3 regions of the Actinomadura sp. NPDC047616 genome follow, and region 3 is predicted to be linked to each of the others. Evidence: riboswitches for the same ligand, from Rfam matches in the RefSeq annotation. Region 3 holds a riboswitch; each other region holds the start of a gene.

Region 1 (4,184 bases), on a different contig from region 3:
CATTTGCGCGAGCGCCAGCAGGGCCAGGATCCAGCCCAGTCGCCGGCCTGCGGCCGGCCTCGGAACAGCGGACATGCCAGAGGACACCCTTCGGGGTCTGGAGGGAAACGGGCCGGCGGACGAGCCCGCCGACGAGTACGACCGTACGAATACTTACGTACATTCGTATGGTGAGGCAAGAGAATCCGGGCAATTGTTCGACTATCAACGTACGATGGGACAATGAGGTACCGTCATCCGGACCGCGACCAGATCCGCATCGACGCGGTGCTGTCGGCACTGGGCCACCCGGTGCGGCTGGCCGCCGTCCGTGTGCTGGACGGCGGCGGTGAGCACAACTGCGGCAGCGTGCTGGCCGAGCTGGGCATCACGGCCAAGTCGACGATGACCCACCACTGGCGCGTGCTCCGCGAGGGCGGCGTGATCATCCAGGAGCCCTCAGGCCGGGAGAACCTGCTGACCCTGCGCCGGGAAGACCTGGACGCCCGCTATCCGGGGCTGCTGGACGCCGTCCTCGCCGGCGCCCGCACCGACGAGGACGGCTCCTGACGACCCCCCCTGCTCGACTCCGTCGTTCGTCGTCGGCCCGTCGACCCGAGTGCCCCGACGTCCCTGGGGTACCTGTGGCGGCCGTACATCTCCTAGCGCAGCCGCGTTGCAGCGCATCCCACCGAGCCGGACGCGCCGCCGGCGCCGCATCGGCGTCCGCTACTGACACGGAAACGGCAGGGCAACCTCATGCAGAAGATCTCCCTTGACGCCCGGGTGCGCGAGCACATGGAACGCGCGGCGGCGTCCCCGGCGGGCCGCAGTGCCGAGACCGTGTACGGCGGCCACGAGCACACCCTGCGTCAGACCCTCATCGCACTGCGCGCCGGCGCTTCGCTGGCCGAGCACGAGAACCCGGGTGAGGCGACGGTGCTGGTGCTGCGCGGACGGGTGCGGCTGCACAGCGGCGACACCACATGGGAGGGCATGACCGGGGACCTGCTGATCGTGCCGCCCGCCCGGCACGGCCTGGAAGCCGTCGAAGACGCCGCCGCGCTGGTGACGGTCGCCAGGGCGCGTTGACGCGCCGCGGTTCGGGCGCCCGGTGGGCCGCGCCGCGCCTGCCCGACCTGGTGACGGCCACGGGCTGCTGCCGCCGCGCCGGCCCGAGCACGAGGCTGGGCGGTCGGCGCCGCAGCGTCGCGGGTCGCGGACGTTCCGTCACGCCGTCTCTGGCGACACACCCACAACATCTAGAGGTTGCATTCACTCCTGCCACTAGATGTAGAGTTCCACGTGTTGCGGGTCCGCCCCTCACGGGGTGGCGCGAGAGGGAACCCGGTGCGAATCCGGGACTGCCCCGCAGCGGTGAAGGGGAACGAAAGCCGTCACAGAGCACTGGGCCGCACGGCCTGGGAAGCGACGGCCGGTAGGTCCGTGGTGGGTGCCCCCGAGTCCGAAGACCTGCCCGCGACCGTAAGTGGTCCACGAGCCTCAAGGGAACGCCGGTGGGCGGGCGCGTTCGTCGTGCCCTCCTTCCGGCGTGCCCGAAGGGCGTCGCCCGAGGGAGAGCAGATGACTGTTTCCGCCACCGTCGACGACCGCGAACTGGCGGTCCGGGAGGCCGCCGCGCGGGTCGGCGCCGATCCCGGCCAGTCCCGGGTCGCGGCCGCGCTGCTCGCCGAGCTGATCCGGGACGAGGCCGCCGGGGAGGGCGTCGGCACGTTCAGCTCCTCGGTGCGTCTCGCGCACGCGCAGGGCCTGCTCAACGACGCGATCGCGGCGTTCGTCGCCGCGCACGCCGCCGAGCTGGACGCGCTCGTCGACGAGACCGCCGACGACCGGTTCGAGTACTTCGGACTGAGGACGGTCTACGACCGCTACCTGCTGCGCCACCCGCACACGCGCAAGGTCATCGAACGCCCGCAGCACTTCCTGATGCGCGTGGCGTGCGGGCTGGCCGACACCGTCGCCGAGGCCGGCCGGCTGTACGGGCTGATGTCGCGGCTGGAGTACCTGCCGTCCTCGCCCACGCTGTTCAACTCCGGCGCGCGCCGGCCGCAGCTGTCGTCGTGCTTCCTGCTCGACTCCCCCCGCGACGAGCTGGAGTCGATCTACGAGCGGTACGGGCAGGTCGCGCGGCTGTCGAAGTACGCCGGCGGCATCGGGATCTCCTGGTCGCGGATCCGTTCCCGCGGGTCGCTGATCCGCGGGACCAACGGGACCTCCAACGGCATCGTCCCGTGGCTGCGGACGCTGGACGCCTCGGTCGCGGCGGTCAACCAGGGCGGCCGCCGCAAGGGCGCGGCCTGCGTGTACCTGGAGCCCTGGCACGCCGACGTCGAGGAGTTCCTGGAGCTGCGCGACAACACCGGTGAGGACCAGCGCCGCACCCACAACCTGAACCTGGCCAACTGGATCCCCGACGAGTTCATGCGGCGGGTGGAGGCCGACGCCGACTGGTCGCTGTTCGACCCCAAGGAGGTGCCCGAGCTCACCGACCTGTGGGGCGAGGACTTCGACGCCGCCTACCGCCGGGCCGAGGCCGAGGGCCGTTACGTGCGGCAGATCCCGGCGCGCCGCCTGTACGGCCGCATGATGCGCACGCTCGCCGAGACCGGCAACGGCTGGATGGTCTTCAAGGACCCGGCCAACCGGACCTGCAACCAGACGGCCGAGCCCGGCAACGTGGTGCACCTGTCGAACCTGTGCACCGAGATCCTCCAGGTGACCAGTGACACCGAGACCGCCGTCTGCAACCTGGGTTCGGTGAACCTGGCCCGCCACGTCACCCCGGACGGCTTCGACTTCGCCCGGCTGCGCGAGACCGTGCGCGTGGCCGTCCGATTCCTGGACCGGACCATCGACCGCGGTTACTACCCCACCCCGGAGGCGGCCGCGAGCAACACCAAGTGGCGTCCGGTCGGGCTGGGCGTGATGGGCCTGGCGGACGTGTTCTTCACGCTGCGGCTGCCGTTCGACTCGCCCGAGGCGCTGGAGCTGTCCACCGCCATCGCCGAGGAGATCGCGCTGGCCGCCTACAACACCTCCGCGGACCTGGCCGAGGAACTGGGCGCCCACCCGGCGTTCGACCGGACGCGCGCGGCGCGCGGCGTGCTGCACCCCGACCACTTCCCGGCCGCGCCCCGCAAGACCTCCGAATGGGACGCGCTGCGCCGGCGCGTCGCCGAAGTCGGACTGCGCAACTCGCTGCTGGTCGCGATCGCGCCGACCGCGACCATCGCGTCCATCGCCGGCTGCTACGAGTGCATCGAGCCGCAGGTCTCCAACGTGTTCAAGCGCGAAACGCTGTCCGGCGAGTTCCTGCAGATCAACCGCTACCTGGTGGCCGACCTGCGCGCCGCCGGACGGTGGACGCAGGAGACCCGGGACGCCATCAAGCGCGGCGGCGGCTCGATCCAGCACATCCCCGACCTCGACGACGAGCTCAAACGGCTCTACCGCACCGCCTGGGAACTCCCCCAGAAGGCACTGATCGACCTGGCGGCCGCGCGCATGCCCTACGTCGACCAGTCCCAGTCCCTGAACCTGTTCATGGCGACCCCCACCATCGGCAAGCTGTCCTCGATGTACGCCTACGCGTGGAAGGCCGGCCTCAAGACCACCTACTACCTGCGTTCGCGTCCGGCGACCAGCATCGCCCAGACGACGGTCGCCGCCGCCGCTCCCACCGCCATCACCCCTGACACCGCGTCTGACACCGCTTCTGACACCGAGGCGGTCGTCTGCTCCCTGGAGAACCCCGAGATCTGCGAGGCCTGCCAGTGACCCTGCTCGACCCCGGGATGGACCTGACCCTCCGTCCCATGCGCTACCCCGGCTTCTACGACCGCTACCGGGCGGCGATCCGCAACACCTGGACCGTCGAGGAGGTCGACCTCGCCTCCGACCTGCCGGACCTGGACAGACTCACCGCCGACGAGCTGCACCTGGTCAAGCGGCTCGTCGCCTTCTTCGCCACCGGCGACTCGATCGTCGCCAACAACCTGGTGCTCAACCTCTACAAGCACCTGAACGCGCCGGAGGCGCGGCTCTACCTGTCACGGCAGCTGTTCGAGGAGGCCGTCCACGTCCAGTTCTATCTGACGCTCCTGGACACCTACCTCAAGGAGGACGAGGAGCGCAGGCAGGCGTTCGCGGCCATCGAGCACATCCCCTCCATCCGGCAGAAGGGC
Region 2 (4,184 bases), on a different contig from region 3:
GGAGGGGCAGCTACGGCCGCTGCGCGCCACGCTGCTGGAGACCGTCGGGCTCGCGGACGGCCTGCTGTGGGGCAACGCGGCGGCGGCCCTCGCCGGGACGCTGCGCGCCGGCACGCTCAGGCCCGAACTGGCCGAGCCGGTCGGGACGCTCGTGCGAGAACTGTTCGAACGCGAACCGCTGGCGGGCACGGGCTCGTTCACCCCGGACGGGTTCGTCCGCCGGAGCTGCTGCCTGTACTACCGGGTGCCGCCCGGCGGCGAGATGTGCGGCGACTGCGCCCTCCTGCGCCGCGCGTGAGCGTCCCGCGCGGCGCGGGAGGGCGCACAGGTCAGGCCGCTGTGGCGGCCGGTGACGGCCGCCGCTGGAAGGAGCGCTCGGTGAGCGCGCCGAACACCAGGCCCAGCGTCGCCCACAGGACGACCTGGACGCCCAGCGACGCGATCCGGAAGTCCCACAGGACCGTGGCCGGGAACCCGTCCGCGACCGCGTCCGGCGTCGGCGTCAGCCGGTACACCAGCGCCAGGACGACCGCGAACCCGGCCGTGGTCGCGATCGCCGCGTTCCAGGCCCCGAACCGGGGCAGCAGGCGGCGGAACACGATCACGGCGGCGACGACGGCCAGCACGCCCAGCGCCACCATGCCGAAGTACAGCGCGGTGCGGCCGCCGATCGTGTCGGGGTTGCCGACGGCCGGGGGCGTCGGCGGGTACTTCAGGAACGGCACCAGCTCGACGGCGACGAACCCGCCCAGCGCGACCAGCGCGGCGGTGGCGCGGGCGCCGAACGCGCCGACGCGGCCGTAGGCGACCGCGAACGCGATCGCGAACAGCCCGCCGAGCGCGACGCCGTACACGCCGAGCGCGGTGACCAGCCCGGCGGTCTTCTGCACCGTGCGGCTGACCACCTCGTGCTCGTGCCCCTCGTGGGCTGCGGCCGCCTTGGCCTCCTCGAAGGCGATGGCGTGGCCCACCTGCGGCTCCCCGTACAGCCAGGCGACGACCAGCGCGAGCGCGGCCGCCGCCAGCCCGGCGAGCATGCCGCGGACCAGCAGTGTTCTCATCATCGGGGAATCGGCCCGCCCGTCAGTGGCAGGGGAAGCCGAGCAGGTGACGGCCGTCGTGGGTGAACTCGTGCACCCAGGTGCCGCCGATCAGGGAGGTGGCGCCCTGCTCGGCGCCGACGAAGTAGATCAGCACCAGGCCGAGCACCGCGGCGAACACCGCCCACGGCAGGACCTGGCGAAGGGGGATGCGGACGGGCGCCGGACGTTCTCCGGCAGGCGTCGACGGAACGGCGGTCTGAGCCATCTCAGGGTCTCCTCACGGGGTTCACTCGCCCCGGTACGGGAGGACGACGGGTCAGTGTCCTGACTCCCAGATCAGCGCCTCCCGCCGACCTTCCCGCCGGGTGTCCGGCCGTGGTCGTGGAGTGGGGGAGGCTCCCTGGTCACAGTGGCGGGACCGTCCTGGAGTCGCACCAGGTTCCTGCGCACCGTCGCCTCGATGTGCACTTGTTGGGGAGAGCGTCCCCTTTGTGGTGGTCCAGCGTCAAGTGCGGGTTCTGTTGCCCGGAGGGCAGTGCGGGGCCGCCCCCGCCCGTGAAAGAGCGACGTCGCGGACGAGGCGGCGCCGTACGAGGTGAAACGGGCGCCGTGCGAGCGGACGGCGTGAAAATCCGCCGCCCGGCATGGGGTTCGTTGACCGTGCGGACGGCGCGTTCCCACAATCTCCGGCGATTCACCTCCGCGTTCGCTCCCACGAACCGCCCACCGCGACCGCCCACCGCGACCGCCCACCGAAACGCACTTCGTCCCCGACCTGGAGGCGCCCGAGCCATGACCCATCCCCCAGGAACACGACCGCCGGTGGCGCGAGCGGCGGCCGCGCTGGCCGTCTGCCTGAGCCTCGTGGCCGCCGCGCTGGTGGCCGTACTGGTCCGTCCGCCGGACGCCTCCGCCGCCGCCCCGGCGGGCACCGGCACCGGATACCTCAGCACCAGCGGCAACCGGATCGTCGACGGCACCGGCCAGACGGTCCGGCTGACCGGCATCAACTGGTTCGGCATGGAGACCGACAACAAGACCTTCCACGGCCTGTGGGCGCGCGGTTACAAGTCGATGCTCGACCAGATGGCGCAGCTCGGCTACAACACCCTGCGCGTGCCGTACTCCAACGACGCGCTGAAGCCGGACGCCAAGGCCACCAGCGTCGACGGGGTGTCCAACCCGGACCTGGTGGGCCTCAGCCCGCTGCAGATCCTCGACAAGGTGATCGCCTACGCCGGCCAGAAGGGCATGCGGGTGATCCTGGACCGGCACCGGCCGACCAGCGCCGGGCAGTCGGCGCTGTGGTACACCCCCACCGTCTCCGAGACGACGTGGATCGAGGACTGGAAGGCGCTGGCCCGCCGCTACGCGGGCAATCCCACCGTGATCGGCGCCGACCTGCACAACGAGCCGCACGCCGACGGCACCGACCCCAACGGCACCGGCTCCTGCTGGGGCTGCGGCGACCCGGCCCGCGACTGGCGGCTGGCGGCCGAGCGCGCGGGCAACGCGATCCTGTCGGTCAACTCCAACTGGCTGATCTTCGTGGAGGGCGTGAGCTGCCCCAGCGGCGGCAACGCCAACTCCTGGGACGACATCCCCGACGAGCACTGCGGCTGGTGGGGCGGCAACCTGTCGAAGGCGGGGCAGTACCCGGTGCGGCTGAACGTCGCCAACCGCCTGGTGTACTCGCCGCACGAGTACGGCATCTCCGTCTACCGCCAGCCCTGGTTCGACTCCGCCGACTTCCCCAACAACCTGGCCGCGATCTGGGACCAGCAGTGGGGCTACCTCTACAAGCAGAACACCGCCCCGCTGCTGCTGGGCGAGTTCGGCAGCACCCTGGCCGACCCCAAGGACAAGGTGTGGCTGGAGAAGCTGCTCGCCTACGCGGGCACCGGGGCCACGGGGATGAGCTTCACCTACTGGTCGTGGAACCCCAACTCCGGGGACACCGGCGGCATCCTCAACGACGACTGGACGACGGTGAACCAGGCCAAGCAGAGCATCCTGCAGCCGTACCTGATCCCGCCGACGCCCGGGGACGGGGGCGGCCCCACGGACCCGCCGCCGACGGGCTCGGACGCCTGCAAGGTCGCCTACACCGTCATCAACCGCTGGTCCGGGGGCTTCCAGGGCAACGTGGACGTGACCAACTCCGGCTCCACCACGTTCCGGAACTGGACGCTGACGTTCGACGTGCCGCAGGGCGTCACGGTGTCCAGCGGGTGGAATGCCACGTTCAGCCAGAGCGGCACCAAGGTCACGGTCAAGGGCCCGTCCTGGAACGCCGACCTGGAGGCCGGTGAGAAGGCGAGCGTCGGCTTCACCGCCAACGGCAGCGACACGCCGCAACCGCAGACCTACGCCGTCAACGGCACGTCCTGCGGCTGACCCGGGCGCGACCTGCCCTCCCCGGGCGCCGCCCCCCTTCCTCCACCGAGCAGGGGGCGGCGCCCCACTCGTACCCCCGCTGAGCAGGGGCGTCGCCCCCCTGGGACGCACCCGGCGGGCTGCCGGACACGAGACGTGCATCCCGAAGAGTGAGACCGATGCTCAGGAACTGAGACGTTTGCAGTAGAGTGCGCGCATGGCTTCCCGCAGCATCCGCCTGGCCGTCATCCCTGGTGACGGGATCGGCCCCGAGGTCGTCGCCGAGGGCCTGAAGGTTCTGGACGCCGTCGCTCCGGCGCACGACCTGAAGTTCGAGCAGACCTCCTACGACCTGGGTGCCGCCCGCTGGCACCGCACCGGCGAGACGCTGCCCGACACGGTCCTGGAGGAGCTGCGCGGCCACGACGTGATCCTGCTGGGCGCGATCGGCGACCCCAGCGTGCCCAGCGGCGTGCTGGAGCGCGGGCTGCTGCTGCGGGCCCGGTTCGAGCTCGACCACTACGTCAACCTGCGGCCGGTGAAGCTGTTCCCCGGCATGGACACGCCGCTGTCGGGGGTCAAGCCCGAGGACGTCGACATGATCGTCGTCCGGGAGGGCACCGAGGGCCCGTACGCGGGCGTCGGCGGCGTCCTGCGCAAGGGCACCCCGCAGGAGATCGCCACCCAGGAGAGCGTCAACACCGCCTACGGCGTCGAGCGCGTCGTCCGGTACGCCTTCGAGCAGGCGGCCTCCCGGCCCCGGCG
Region 3 (4,184 bases):
ATGCCCCACACCTGACCGGCCGGAATGTTGATGGAGCCGATCGCGATCCCGGCCGTGGCCGCCGCCACCACCAGGCCGCCGAGCACGAGCAGCACCAGCGCGTATGGCACCCGCGTCCGCCGGGCGGCCGACCTCTGTGCACCGCCTGCGGCCTGTGCGTCACCGGCCTCCCGCGCGGCGTGCGTCACCGGAAGCGGTCCGGGTGCAGTTGCCGGGCCAGCGACTCCACCGCCGACGGTACGCGTACGCCCAGCACGGTCGACGACAGCGGCAGCACCGCGAACCGCCGGTTCCTGATCGCCGGTACGTCCTTCAGCGCGGGGTTGTTCAGCAGGAACCGTTTCTTTTCGGCGACCGGCCGGTCGCCGTAGTCGTAGATGACGATCACTTCGGGGGCGCGGTCGGCCACCTGTTCGAAGGAGACGTCACCGAACGTCTTGTCCAGGTCGGCGAACAGGTTCACGCCGCCGGCCCGCCGGATGATCTCGTTGCCGATGCCCGCGCCGCCGGCGGTGAAGGCCGTCCTGTCACCGCTGTCGTAGACGAAGACCCTGACCGGGGCGACCCCGGCGATCTCGGCCCTGACCGCGTCCAGCGTGCGGTGCAGTCCGGCGATCCGCTCCTCGGCCCGCTCCGGCACATCGAAGATCTTCGCGATGTTGCGGATCTCGGTGTCCATGGTGTCCACGGTCACCGGCCCGGACGCGCAGCCCTCGACGTTGAGGTAGGAGTTGATCCCGGCCTTGGCGAGGGCGTCGCGGCCACGCCCCTCCTTGGCGTCGAAGGTGCTGGCGAAGCCGCCGTAGACGAAGTCCGGCTCGGCCGCGAGCAGCGTCTCGAAGGACGGATACTCCTTCGACATCACCTTGATGGAGTCGTAGGCCGCCCGGTACTCCGGCAGGATCTCGTCATCGAGGTAACCGGTGGCCACCATCGACTTCTGCAGCCCCAGCGCCAGCATGACCTCGGTCGCGTGCTGGTTCAGCGACACCGCACGTCGCGGGGGACGCAGGTAGGTGGTCTTCATCCCGCAGTTGGTCATCGTCACCGGGAACCCCGGTGCCGCCTCCCTGCCGGAGGCGCCACCGGTGCCGGTCGCCGAACCGCCACAGCCGGCGACCAGCGACACCGACGCCAGCACCCACGCGAGCAGCCACCGAGCGCTGCGCGTCATCGGGACCAGGCCCCCTCGGCGCAGGCGCGGCACAGCGCCGTCACCAAGCTGAGAAGAGCACGACGAACGGGAACCGGCGTCGGACCGGCCATGCGTGAACGCACGCGAGCACCCTCTCCTCCCTGGGGAAATCCGCCCCAGCTCCAACGAGGAGGCGACGAGGTGAGTCTCCTGGCTCTCGGGTCGATGCTCGCTCCGGCCTTCCCACCCGCAACGCGGGCAGTGGCGTCATCGGAGTCCGCTCGCCGATCACAGTGGCGGGACCGCGCCGGATTCGCACCGGCTTCCTCGTTCCGCCGTCGCCTACCCCCACATACTGCCATGACTTCAACGGCCGGTGTCGGCGGCTCGTTCAGCGGGACGCGGGGGCCGGCCGGGTGGCCTCCAGCAGGCGCCGGGTCTCGGGGTGCTGGGCGGTGTCGAGAGCGGTGGCGGGGAGGTCGTCGACGACGCGGCCCCGGTGCAGGGTGATGACGCGGTCGGCGACGCGGCGGGCGACGCGCAGGTCGTGGGTGACCAGGGCGATGGTCATGCCGTGATCGCGGCGCAGGTCGGTGAGCAGCCGCAGGATGCGCTCCTGCGCCAGGACGTCCAGGCCGCTGGTGGGTTCGTCGGCGAGCAGGACGTGCGGGCGCTGGGCGAGGGCGCGGGCGATGGCGACGCGCTGGCATTCGCCACCGGACAGGGTGGCGGGGCGACGTGCGGCCAGGGCGGGGTCGAGGCCGACGTAGCGCAGCAGGTCGTCGTCGTAAGGGCCGGCTTGGGCGATCACCTGGCGGACGGTGTGGCGGGGGTCGAAGGACGCGAGCGGGTCCTGGAAGATCAGTCCGGTGCGGCGCCGGACGGCGCGTCGCCCACGGCCGGGCAGAGCCCAGACGTCACGGCCGTCGCGCAGGACGGTCCCGTGGTCGGGGCGGTCGAGCGCGGCGAGGGCGCCGATGAGGGTGGACTTGCCGGAGCCGCTGCGGCCGACGATGGCCACGGCCTCGCCGGGGGCGATGTCGAGGTCGACGTCGTCCAGGGCGACGGTGCGGCGCCGGCGCGACCGCAGTACCCGCCGCACGCCCTGGAGGGCGAGGCCGCCTTCGGTGGAGGGCTCGGCCGCCTGCGGGACGGGACGCGGCGCAGGGGCCGCTTCGGCGGCTTCGAGCAGCCGGCGGGTGAGGTCGGTGCGGGGAGCGGCGAAGATCTTGGGGGCCGGGCCGTGTTCGAGGACGCGGCCGTGGTGGAGGACGCGGCCGTGGTGGAGGACGGCGATGTCGTCGGCCCAGCGGGCCGCGGCGGCCAGGTCGTGGGTGATGAGCAGGACGGCGCGGTCGCGGGCCTGGGCGCGCACCAGGTCCAGGACGCCGGCCTGGGTGACGGGGTCCAGGGCGGTGGTGATCTCGTCGGCGATGAGCACGGGTGGCCGGTGGACGGTGGCCAGGGCGAGGGCGACGCGCTGTGCCTGGCCGCCGGACAGCTCGAACGGGTGGGCGGCGGCCAGGGCCGGGTCCAGGTCGACGCGGGCCAGTGCCTCGTCGGGGTCGCCGGTCCGGTGGGCGCGTACGGTCTCGGTGAGGTGCCGCCGCACGGTGATGGTGGGGTTGAGCGAGGCCAGGGCGTTCTGGAACGCGTATCCCACGTCGCGGCCGGGCACGGGAGGCCGGCCGTCGACCAGCACGGTGCCCCGGTAGGGGTGCAGCCCGGCGATGGCGCGTGCGGTGAGGGTCTTGCCGCTGCCGCTCGGCCCGACCAGCGCCAGCACGCGGCCGGTGGGCACGGTGAGGTCGACGCCGTGCACGACACGGCGGCCGGGGACCTCGACGGTGAGTCCCGTGACGGCGAGTCCCCGGTTCTCGGCGGTGGAGGTCACCAGGTCCTGCCTTCCTCCGGGCCGGCGATGGCGCCGGCGATGACGTTGACGGCGATGATGGTGGCCACGACGGCGGCGGCCGGGATGGCGACGGTGTACCACTCGCCGGTGAGAAGGTGGGACTGGGCCTCGGTGAGCAGGTTGCCCCAGCTGGGCCGGTTGGGCGGGATGCCCAGGCCGAGGAAGCTGAGGGTGGATTCGGTGAGGATGGCGTGCCCGACCTCGAACGCGGCGACGGAGGCGACCGGGGGCAGCGCGCCGGGCAGCAGGTGCCGCCACAGCACCTGCCATCGGGACAGGCCGAGGGCGTAGGCGGCGCGGACGTACAGGCGCCGGCGGCGGGTGCGAAGCTCGGCGCGGACGATCAGGGCGACCGGCATCCAGCTCGTCAGCGCGATCGCCGCGATCACCAGGCCCATGGACGGCCCGGCGACGGCGGCCAGGGCCAGCACGATGACCAGCAGCGGCAGCGCCAGCAGCACGTCGGCGATCCGCGCGATCAGCCCGTCCAGCCAGCGCGGGGCGATGGCCGCCAGGCCGCCGACCAGCATGCCGAGCCCGACGGTGACCGCGGCGGCGGCCAGCCCGACCAGCAGGGAGGTGCGGGCGCCGTAGAGCATGCGGGCCAGCAGGTCGCGGCCGAGCAGGTCGGTGCCCAGCGGGTGACCGGCCGAGCCGGGCGGCAACGAGGTCGCGGACGTGTCGGTGGCCACCGGGTCGAGCGGGGTGAGCGACGGCGCCAGTACGGCCGCCAGCCCCATCACGGCCAGCACCGCGACCGCGACGAGCAACGCCGGACGCCGCGGCCGCAGCCGCACGGCCAGCAGTCCCCGGGTCTCAGCCACCACCTGCGGGCTCCCCTCTGGCGACGGTACGGGCGAAGGTGCACGGACGACGGTGCGGCGTTCAGCCGGCATCGGCCTGCCCCGAGCGGGCGCGCGGGTCCAGCACGGCCACGACGAGCTCGGCGACCAGGTTGGCGGCGACCACGATCAGGCCGGTGACCAGCACGACGGCGACCAGCAGCGGGTAGTCCTGGGCGCGGGCGGCGGCGATGGCCTGCCGTCCCATGCCGGGCCAGGAGAAGATCACCTCGGTGGCGTACACACCGGCGATGAGCGTGCCGACGCCGACGCCGAGCCGGGCCGTGAAGGG

The links. A riboswitch is a leader RNA that binds a small molecule or an ion and turns the genes downstream of it on or off. The one in region 3 is predicted to bind cobalamin.
Region 1: another riboswitch for cobalamin. It lies ahead of ABZ801_RS02065 (ribonucleoside-diphosphate reductase subunit alpha); the one in region 3 lies ahead of ABZ801_RS35460 (ABC transporter substrate-binding protein).
Region 2: another riboswitch for cobalamin. It lies ahead of ABZ801_RS10060 (CbtB domain-containing protein); the one in region 3 lies ahead of ABZ801_RS35460 (ABC transporter substrate-binding protein).

Annotation. Positions count from the first base shown of each region.
Region 1 is NZ_JBEYTB010000001.1:416,777-420,960, reverse strand. Features, by position in the region: gene ABZ801_RS02080 (MFS transporter) at 1-75, opposite strand, end outside; gene ABZ801_RS02075 (helix-turn-helix domain-containing protein) at 223-549, shown strand; gene ABZ801_RS02070 (cupin domain-containing protein) at 739-1,071, shown strand; cobalamin riboswitch at 1,275-1,475, shown strand; gene ABZ801_RS02065 (ribonucleoside-diphosphate reductase subunit alpha) at 1,564-3,777, shown strand; gene ABZ801_RS02060 (ribonucleotide-diphosphate reductase subunit beta) at 3,774-4,184, shown strand, end outside.
Region 2 is NZ_JBEYTB010000003.1:521,722-525,905, reverse strand. Features, by position in the region: gene ABZ801_RS10070 ((2Fe-2S)-binding protein) at 1-298, shown strand, start outside; gene ABZ801_RS10065 (CbtA family protein) at 330-1,064, opposite strand; gene ABZ801_RS10060 (CbtB domain-containing protein) at 1,084-1,308, opposite strand; cobalamin riboswitch at 1,340-1,530, opposite strand; gene ABZ801_RS10055 (cellulase family glycosylhydrolase) at 1,866-3,440, shown strand; gene ABZ801_RS10050 (3-isopropylmalate dehydrogenase) at 3,637-4,184, shown strand, end outside.
Region 3 is NZ_JBEYTB010000020.1:831-5,014, reverse strand. Features, by position in the region: gene ABZ801_RS35465 (iron ABC transporter permease) at 1-110, opposite strand, end outside; gene ABZ801_RS35460 (ABC transporter substrate-binding protein) at 185-1,174, opposite strand; cobalamin riboswitch at 1,318-1,500, opposite strand; gene ABZ801_RS35455 (ABC transporter ATP-binding protein) at 1,527-3,029, opposite strand; gene ABZ801_RS35450 (ABC transporter permease) at 3,026-3,877, opposite strand; gene ABZ801_RS35445 (ABC transporter permease) at 3,936-4,184, opposite strand, start outside.